Regions from separate parts of the Nitrobacter hamburgensis X14 genome, predicted to be linked through region 1. Evidence: predicted binding sites of a transcription regulator. Region 1 holds the regulator's gene; each other region holds the start of a gene.
The links. The regulator LexA, encoded in region 1, represses DNA repair genes until DNA is damaged. The targets are predictions, from matches to a motif close to TGTTCNNNNTGTGTTCNG.
Positions count from the first base shown of each region.

Region 1 (3,280 bases):
TGATGGATATCGGCATCGAATGGATGATCGTGGTCACGCAATGGGTGGCGGCGCTGCCCGGCGCCATCGGCCGCATGGCGGCGTTCGGAACCGGGCCGCTGATCGCCGCGACCGCGGGCATCATCTTGCTCGGACTGCTCAGAACGCCGCTGCGCTGGAGCGGAGCGGCCATCATCGGGCTGGCGATCGCATGGTCGCTTGCGGTGGAGCAGCCGGATATTCTGATCTCCGCCGACGGTCATAACGTCGGCGTGCGGGGCGGGGACGGGCGGCTGCGTCTCCCTCCGCACGGGCAAGGATAACTTTACGGTCAGGGAATGGCTGGCCGCTGATGCGGACGGGCGTCAGCCTGCCGACTCCACCTTTGCGGAGGGCGTCTCATGCGACGACGGTGGCTGCGTGGTTAAGGTGAGTGGGGGGTGGAATTGTCGCGCTGGCGCGCCGCGCGGACGCCATGGAGGACGACTGCGTGCGGGCGGAGGTGATGGTGACGCCGTGGCAGGCTCCCGAGGGATGTCTTGCGCAGGTGATCGATCAGGACAGGCTGCGGCGGGAAGGCGCCCTGGAGCTGCGGCGAGTCTCAGACGGCGCAAAACACCATTTTGTCGTCGATGCCGTCAGGCCCGATCATGTCGACCGGCCCTGGTCGCCCGCTGTCGGCGGTGACAAGCCGACGCGCATCGGCTCCCGATCGGCGCCGGCGCGCCCGGTCGATGCCACGCCCGCGGCTGACGATCTCCAGCCGGACGATTGAACGCTCTGCCGCCGATTAGAGCCTTCGCTTCTGATGGAATCAGAAGCGGGCTCTATGATTTTGATTTGACGCGTTTTCTTCCCGCGAACCGGTACCCACTTCGCTCGAAAACTTGCAAGAATCAGTACTTGCGATAGATGCCGATCAGTTTGCCCTGGATCTGGACGCGGTTGGGCGGAAGGATGCGAACCTCGTAAGCTGTGTTCGCGGGCTCGAGCGCGATCGAGGCGCCGCGGCGGCGGAAGCGCTTCAGCGTTGCCTCCTCGTCGTCGATCAAGGCAACCACGATGTCGCCGGTTTCCGCAGTCTCGTTGCGTTGAATCAGCGCCATGTCGCCGTCGAGGATTCCGGCCTCGACCATCGAGTCGCCGCGCACCTCGAGCGCGTAGTGCTCGCCGGAGCCGAGCATGTCGGGCGGCACGCTGATGGTGTGGCTCCGGGTCTGCAGCGCCTCGATCGGTGTGCCGGCCGCGATACGACCCATCACCGGAACGGCGACCGGACGTTCTGCATCGTCGACGACACCGCCGCCGCTCGGGCGGACCTTGCCGAGATTGCCCTCGATGACGCTCGGCGTGAAACCGCGACGGCCGCCGCCGTTACCGGCGACCTCCGGCAGCTTGATGACCTCGATGGCGCGGGCGCGATTGGGCAGGCGGCGGATGAAGCCGCGCTCCTCCAGCGCGGTGATCAGGCGATGGATACCGGACTTCGAGCGCAGATCGAGCGCATCCTTCATTTCATCGAACGAGGGCGGCACGCCGGATTCCTTCAGCCGTTCGTTGATAAAACGCAGGAGTTCGTACTGTTTGCGCGTGAGCATCCCGACCAGTCCCCGATTGATGGTGCCTGCCGTCCGATTCCGGGGCGTCAGGCTTGGAGCCTTATGCCTAGCGGCATGAGTATCCGAAACAAATCATGAACGGACACTATATGTTCGATATGTGTTCCGCAACTGTTTAATTTAACGTCAACAAAGCGAGGTTTTACGACAGCGAGAGCTTAATCACGGCACAGGGCTCGCCTTTACTTGAGGCAGGCGCAAGCGGTGCGCGGACCACGAGTGCTTCCGCTGCCGCGAGATTTCCCATCAGCGAACTGTCCTGATGCCCGACCGGTGTCGCGATCGGCAGCCCGTCGGGCGAGTGCGCGAGCCGGGCGCGCAGATAATCCTGCCGGGCTTGATTGGCGGCGACATCGCTGCCGAGCACCGCTCGTTCAATGCGATGGTGGATATCCTGACGACCCGACAACGCGCGAATCAGCGGCACCATGAACAGGAACGCGCAGATGTAGGAGGAGACGGGGTTGCCGGGCAGGCCGATCACGCGCATCGCGCCGAGCCGTCCGTGCATCATCGGCTTGCCGGGCCGGAGCGCGATCCGCCAGAACGCGATCTCCACGCCTTCGGCCTCCAGCGCGCGCTTGACGAGGTCATGGTCTCCGACCGACGCGCCGCCTGTGGTGACGAGAATGTCGGCGCCGCTCTCGCGGGCGCGGCGGATCGCGGCCCTCGTCGCCTCCATGGTGTCGGCGGCGACGCCGAGGTCGATCGCCTCGGCGCCTTCGCCCCGGGCGAGCGCACGAAGCGCGTAGCCGTTGGATAGGACGATTTGGCCTGGACCGGGCGTCGTGCCCGGCAAAACCAGTTCATCGCCGGTGGCGAGCACGGCTATTTTTGGGCGTCGGTGCACCGGCAGGTCCGGATAGTTCATGCCGGCAGCAAGGGAGAGATGGCGGTCGGTGAGATGGCTGCGGGCGCGCAGCAACACGTCGCCTTCGTGAAAATCGACGCCGGCAGGGCGGATGTTCTTTCCGGCCGCGGTGGCTTCCCTGACGACGACGTCGTCGCCGTCGCGTTCGGTGTCCTCCTGGATCACGACGGTATCGGCGCTGTCCGGCACCACGCCTCCGGTGAAAATCCGCAGAGCTTCGCCGGCCCCCAGCGCCCGCTCGAGCGGCCGTCCCGCGGCGATCTCGCCGATCACATGCAGCCGCGCTGGAATCGTCGCGATGTCCGCCGCGCGCACCGCGTAGCCGTCCATCGCCGACATCGCCACCGGCGGCTGGGTCCGGCGCGAGGGGAGGTCGCGCGCCAGCACCCGGCGATGCGCGGCCTCGAGATCGACCGCTTCTTCCGGAAGCGGTTCGACTCCGGCGAGAACAGCCGCAAGGGCGTCGGCGACTGCCATCAGGGCCATGACCATATTCTCCCAGGTTTCCAGTGGGCCGATTCTAACATTCGTATCCTGTGTGAGCAGGTACCTTTGCGAAGGTTAGAATCAAAGGACCACTAGCAAATATAGATAACTAGAGCGTTTTCGAGCGAAGTGGATACCGGTTCGCGTGAAGAAAACGCGTCAAATCAAAATCATAGAGCCCGCTTCTGATTCCATCAGAAGCGAAAAGGCTCTAGTGGAGTTTTAGACGATGCGCTTCGCGGGCGTAAGTTCATCTACAGAACTTGCGGTCCGCAGACAACGGTGCCGTGAATCGAAACGCCCGAGTGGCGCGTTCGCTCGAGGC
Region 1 is NC_007964.1:1,928,722-1,932,001, forward strand. Features, by position in the region: partial or broken gene NHAM_RS08835 (ComEC/Rec2 family competence protein) at 1-754, shown strand, start outside; gene lexA (transcriptional repressor LexA) at 876-1,577, opposite strand; gene NHAM_RS08845 (molybdopterin molybdotransferase MoeA) at 1,741-2,955, opposite strand.

Region 2 (3,280 bases), 1.4 Mb from region 1:
AACTCGAACAGCGGCCCGAGCAGCTTTTCGATATGGGTCTTCAGCCACAGATCGAGCCGCGCCTGTACCGCATCGCGCGGTGCACCGGTCAGCCGTTCATCGGAAATGATCCGCAGCCGCGGATGCAGCACGTCGTCCGCGGCGGCCAGTCGCGCCACGGCATCACCGGTCCAGCGAATGGTGCCGTCCGAGGTCAGCACGAACTGATCGTCCGGTGCGCCGGACAGTTTTTCGGCGCGCGCCTCGATTTCGCCGGCCAGCGCCTTTTGCGCGACCGCCTGCAAGGCCTTGGCCTCCGAGCCGGCCTCTGCCGCATCCGGCGCGAAAGTAAATCCGTCGAGACGGCCGATCACATGGCCCTCTACGATCACTTCGCCGGTCTTGCCAATTTCCGTATCCAACATCGTGTTTTCCCGCAGGCGGCGCATCAATACACTGGTCCGACGGTCAACGAAACGCTCCGTGAGCCTTTGGTGCAGCGCATCTGACAATTTATTTTCGACTTGGCGCGAAATTCCCTGCCAGTGCTCGGGATCGGCCAGCCAGTCGGGGCGATTGGCAACAAAGGTCCAGGTCCGAATTTGCGCAATCCGCCCCGACAGGGTGTCGATACCGCCGTCGATGCGGTCGGCCTGGGCTATCTGGGCCGCGAACCAGTCGTCAGGAACCCGGCCCTTCCGCATCAGGAAACCGAACAGTGTCGTGACCAGTTCGGCGTGGGCGGCCGGCGCGATCTTGCGATAGTCCGGAATCTGGCAGGCATCCCATAACCGCTCCACCGCCGCCGCGCCATGCGCCATGGCGCGCACGTCGACATCGCGCGCGGCGTGATCGAGCACGCGCAGGTCCTCGGCGATCGGCGCGCGGGTCAGCGCCTCGTGCGGGGGTGTCAGCGCCAGCGACACCTGCAGCGCGCCGAGCGAGGAGAAATCGAGATCGGAGTTGCGCCACTGCAGCGTCTTGACGGCCTCAAACGTGTGGTTCTGCAGCGCATTCACGAGTTCGGGCTCGAACGGCGCGCAGCGCCCGGTGGTGCCGAAGGTGCCGTTGCGGGTGGCGCGGCCGGCGCGGCCGGCAACTTGCGCGAACTCCGCCGGCGTCAGCCTGCGAAACTGGTAGCCGTCGTATTTGCGGTCGGAGGCGAAGGCGACGTGATCGACGTCGAGATTAAGGCCCATGCCGACCGCGTCGGTGGCGACGAGATAATCGACGTCGCCGGACTGGAACATCGCGACCTGCGCGTTGCGGGTGCGCGGCGACAGCGATCCCAGCACCACCGCCGCGCCGCCGTGCTGGCGGCGGATCAGTTCGGCGATGGCGTAGACTTCGTCCGCCGAAAACGCGACGATCGCGGTGCGGCGCGGCTGTCGGGTGATCTTGCGGTCGCCGGCGAACTCAAGCTGCGACAGCCGGGGGCGGGTGACGATGCTCGCGCCCGGCAGCAGCCGCTCGATGATCGGACGCATGGTCGCGGCGCCGAGCAGCAGCGTCTCGTCGCGGCCGCGCCGGTGCAGAATGCGATCGGTGAAAACGTGGCCGCGCTCGAGATCGGCACTGATCTGGATTTCGTCGACGGCGAGGAACGAGACGTCGAGGTCGCGCGGCATCGCTTCCACAGTCGAAACCCAGAAGCGCGGCCGCGCCGGCTTGATCTTCTCCTCGCCGGTGATCAGCGCGACGGAGTCCGGGCCGGCGCGGTCGGCAATCTTGTTGTAGACCTCGCGGGCAAGCAGCCGCAGCGGCAGGCCGATGATGCCGGAGGAATGCGCCAGCATCCGCTCGATCGCGAGATGGGTCTTGCCGGTGTTGGTCGGACCGAGCACCGCCGTCACGCCCGTACCGGGCGCGCGACCGTTGCCGGGCGGGGATATCGAAGACGAAAAGGCCATGTGTTCCGAGGGTTTTCGCGGCGCTGGCGATCAGATGTGTTTCACAATGCGACGCTTGCAGGGCCGCGGCTTAAGCTTTGGAACGAGTCCGGAACGAATCGCGCCCGAATCGCTGACTCCCGATATCTCCGGCTTCGTTCACCGCAATATCTCGCGTTCGGATCGACAGGCGGCACTAGATCAAGTTCCGACGACATCAACAAGAGCGGTTATTTCTCCTAAATTATGAATCCACCGGACGCATGATCATGCAGCAGGAGTCAACAGGATTCCCAAACTCAAAGCAGTGCACGAAGCCGACCACGAGCGCCGAAACCCGCGGCTAATGGGCCTTGGCAGCGGCGCGCGGCGGCATGGCGGTCGTGATGAACTGGGTCGCTTCCAGCTTGCCTATGCCGAGCGGTGTCGGAATCGTCAGGCGATAGGGTACCACAACGCGCGTGCCGGCGATCGGCGCCAGCCAGAGTTCCATGTTGCGCTGAGCGGCGAGATATTTGATCGCGAAACGGTCGGGGACGTAGCCGGAGATCGGCGAGAAATAGATCGAGCAGACCACGACCGGGCCATGATAGCCCTTTTCAGACTTCACCGTTTCCATGCGCTTGAAGTCGAGGCGCAGGTCGTAGCGCATGCGGCCGTCGAAGATCCCGGTCGTAGCGTGACAGGCTTCCGGACCGAGCGGATCGGCGGTGCCGGGCACCCGCAGCAGCGTTGCGCTCATCGGATCGAACACGCCGCGCTTGTGCGCATCGGTGACCGGAATGCGCTTGGCATCGACCGGCGGGGTCGGCTCGATGACGAAATCCTTCACATTGCCGCCGGCCAGCGACATGCGAATGGTCTCGGACTTCTTCGACGACGAGATGGTCGCGGTATAGTTCGCGGGAACCAGCGCGCCGTTGACGACGCGGCCCTGCGAGGTGCCAGTGCCGGTGCCATGAGCAAACGCCTTGAGAATTCCGGTGGCGCCGCCGTCTGCCGCGGCCGAATACTGATCATCGAGGATGTCGACCGCCCAGGTGCCGGTGCCGACAAGAATCCCGGCCAGGGTGACGTCATAGTGAGCTTCGAGCTTGCCCTGCGCGGCTGCCGGACCCGTCATCGCCAACATCGCGGCAAGGAGTGCGAGCGATGCGCCAGCCAGGGTCCGAAGCGAAGCGAGCATCGACCGGGGCAACGTCATTCGGGAGAAGCTCACTTAAAGGGTGGTCCTGCACGTCACGGTTCGGGCTCACGCGGCTTTATAATCAGGCTTGCGGGTCATTGTCTTGTGGCGGCCGATTATAGAGACTCAATCTAAGCGGAAATCGCATATGAGTAACCGCAGCAGGTCGGCGAGCGCGTCAAACCCATATGGTCGCCTCTCCGGCTCGCGCACTGGCTAATCCGGC
Region 2 is NC_007964.1:555,214-558,493, reverse strand. Features, by position in the region: gene NHAM_RS02610 (helicase-related protein) at 1-1,889, opposite strand, end outside; gene NHAM_RS02605 (DUF3108 domain-containing protein) at 2,212-3,072, opposite strand.
Region 2: NHAM_RS02610 (helicase-related protein) is a predicted target of LexA. The motif match lies at 1,968-1,985, and genes of this name have one in related genera.

Region 3 (3,280 bases), 2.1 Mb from region 1:
ACCGCCGCGTCAGCAGCGGAATGTGCAGGGCATCGACCAGCGGCGCCCACAGAAACTTCAGCGTGTAGGGTGTGCCGACGAGGACGAACAGACCGATGGCGCGCAGGTCGATGCCGGACTCCGTCATCCATATCTGCAGCGTCGATCCCGACAACGCCAGCGGCAGGCCGGACGAGAAGCCGAGCAGCATCACAATGAGAACGCGCGGTTGCAGATAGACCGCAATGCTCTCGCGCCATGACGCGCGCGGGGCGGCGTCGGATCCATTCGGCGGGGCGACGGTGGTGTCCGGAGCAGTCATGTCGCATGTGCTAGCAGATTCGGCCTCTTTCCCCTCTCCTCTTGTGGGAAAGCGCGAAAGCTTACTCACCCGCCTGGATTTTGCGGCCGAACTGCGGCGGATACAGCTCCGGCTCGCCGGGCTTGACGATCCGCGGCGTCTCCGTAGCTGCCTCGTCCTTGCTGAAATCGAGTTCCTCGATCCTCACTGCGCGCTTGTCGATCTTGCCGACCGAGATCAGGACCTGCCTGACATCCTCGCTGACCTGATCGAAATGGCTGCCGAGCCTGCTGACCCGGTCGCGCAGGCGCTCGACGTCACCCATCATGCTCATGACCTCGGTCCGCACCTTGTCGGCGGCATCGCGCATCCGCGCGTCCTTGAGAAGCTGCTGCATCACCTGGATCGCCAGCATCAAAAGCGATGGCGACACCAGCACGATCCGGGCGCGATAGGCCTTCTGGATCACATCGTCGAAGGCGTCATAGATCTCGGCATAGACCGACTCCGACGGCACGAACATCAGGGCGTTATCCTGGGTCTCGCCCGGGATCAGGTATTTTCCGGCGATATCGTTGACGTGTTTCATGACGTCGGCGCGCAGCCGCTGGCTTGCGAACTTCCTTTCGTCGTCGGTGCGGGCGTCGTGGAGCGCCGTCATGGCCTCCAGCGGGAATTTCGCGTCGATGCAGAGGGGGCGCTGGTCGGGGAGGAAGATCACACAGTCCGGCCGCTTGCCGTTCGACAGCGTGTACTGGAAGGCAAACGAGTCTTTCGGCATGCCGTCCTGCACGATCGCTTCCATCCGCGCCTGTCCGAATGCGCCGCGCGACTGCTTGTTGGCGAGCACCTCGCGCAGCGTCGTCACCTGCGCCGTCAGGTCGGTCAGGTTCTTGTGCGCATTGTCGATAATCCCGAGCCGCTCGTGCAGCACGCGCAGGCTGTCCATGGTGTTGCGCGTGGTCTATTCCATCGACTGGCCGACCCGATGGGTGACCGAATCGAGCCGCTCGCTGACGGCGCGCGCCATCTCCGCCTGGCGCCCCGCGAGCGCCCGACCCATGGCGTCGACGCGGCCGGTGGCCTCGGCCTGCGCGCGCATCATGTCGCCGAGACGGTCCTCCAGTTCGTCGGCGCGGCTCGCCTGCGCCAGCGCCATTTCGGTTCCCCGGCGACCGGAGCGCGCGATCACAATGGCGATAATCAGCAGCAGCACCAGCGCCAGCGCGCCGAATGCGATCAGCACGCCGCCTGCTCGCACTGGTACGTCGGCCAGCATGAAAAGGATCTGGTTCATCCGGCCCTTGTAGCCGATTCGGCGGCCGATACGAACAAAGAGAGAACATATTGGGTTAACGAAAGCCCGATTTTTATGGTTAACACATGCTTAACGACCCGAAATCGCCATGGATTGACCGCGGCAGACCGGGGGATTACATCGCCCGCCATGGCTATTCGCGAAATAATCATTCTGCCGGACAAGCAGTTGCGTCTGGTTTCGAGGCCGATCGAAACGGTCACGCCGGAGATCCGCAAGCTTGCCGACGACATGTTCGAAACCATGTACGACGCACCGGGCATCGGGCTTGCCGGCATCCAGATCGCGCAACCGTTGCGCATCATCACCATGGACCTCGCCAGGCGCGACGAGGAGGGCGAACTCACGCCGCGGCCGCGCATCTTCATCAATCCGGAAATCCTGTCGGCGTCCGAGGAACTCTCGACCTACGAAGAGGGCTGCCTGTCGATCCCCGAATATTACGAGGAGGTCGAACGGCCGGCGCGGGTGCGTGTTCGCTTCACCGATCTCGATGGCAAGGTGCACGAGGAGGATGCCGAGGGGATCTACGCCACCTGCATCCAGCACGAGATCGACCATCTCAACGGCGTGCTGTTCGTCGATCACATCTCGAAACTGAAACGCGACCGCGTGGTGAAGAAGTTCACCAAGGCTGCGAAGCTCGCCGCGAAATAGTCTCGCAAACAGATCGGCTCGTTCATGCCGCTTCGCCTGATCTTCATGGGCACGCCGGAATTCGCGGTGCCGACCCTGCTGCAGCTCATCGCCCATGGCCATGAGATCGCGGCCGTATACACCCGCGAGGCCAGGCCCGCGGGCCGCGGCATGAAGCTGCAACCGAGCCCGGTGGCGCGGGAAGCGCATCGCCTCGGCATCCCCGTGCTGACGCCGAAAACGTTGAAAACTCCCGCCGCGCTGGATGAATTCCGCTCGCATGGCGCCGATGCCGCCGTGGTCGTCGCCTACGGCATGATCCTGCCGCAGGCGATCCTCGATGCGCCGCCGCTCGGCTGCTTCAACCTGCACGGCTCGCTGCTGCCGCGCTGGCGCGGTGCCGCGCCGATCAACCGCGCCATCATGGCGGGGGACGCTGAAACCGGCGTCATGGTCATGAAGATGGATGCCGGCCTCGACACCGGCGACGTCGCCATGGCCGAGCGGATCGCCGTGACCGATGCGATGACGGCATCCGATCTCCATGACGCGCTGGCGCTGCTCGGGGCCGATCTCATGGCGCGTGCGATGGCCGCGCTGGCGCGCGGCGGCTTGCAACTGACGAAACAGAGCGAGCACGGCGTTACCTACGCCGCAAAAATCGACAAGGCCGAGGCGCGCATCGACTGGAGCAGGCCCGCGCGCGACGTGCTGCGCCACATTCATGGCCTGTCGCCGTTTCCGGGCGCTTGGTGCGAGATGCTCGTCGATGGCGAGCAAGTGCGCGTGAAGATCTTGCGTTGTGGGGTCGTGAAAGGCCCCGGCGAACCCGGTGAGCTGCTCGACGATCGGCTGACCATTGCGTGCAAGGATGGCGCGATCCGCGTCCTTGAATTGCAGCGCGCCGGAAAGCCGCCGATGAAGGCCGACGCCTTTCTCAACGGCACGCCGCTCAAGCCGCCCATGCGATTTGCGTAAGCTGTCATAACCCGCGCAGGCGGAGTATCCAGTAAATCCTATCGTTGGAACGAAGCCGAGAGGTCTCG
Region 3 is NC_007964.1:4,064,562-4,067,841, forward strand. Features, by position in the region: gene NHAM_RS18935 (AmpG family muropeptide MFS transporter) at 1-301, opposite strand, end outside; partial or broken gene NHAM_RS18940 (DNA recombination protein RmuC) at 363-1,577, opposite strand; gene def (peptide deformylase) at 1,728-2,255, shown strand; gene fmt (methionyl-tRNA formyltransferase) at 2,280-3,212, shown strand.
Region 3: def (peptide deformylase) is a predicted target of LexA. The motif match lies at 1,608-1,625, and genes of this name have one in related genera.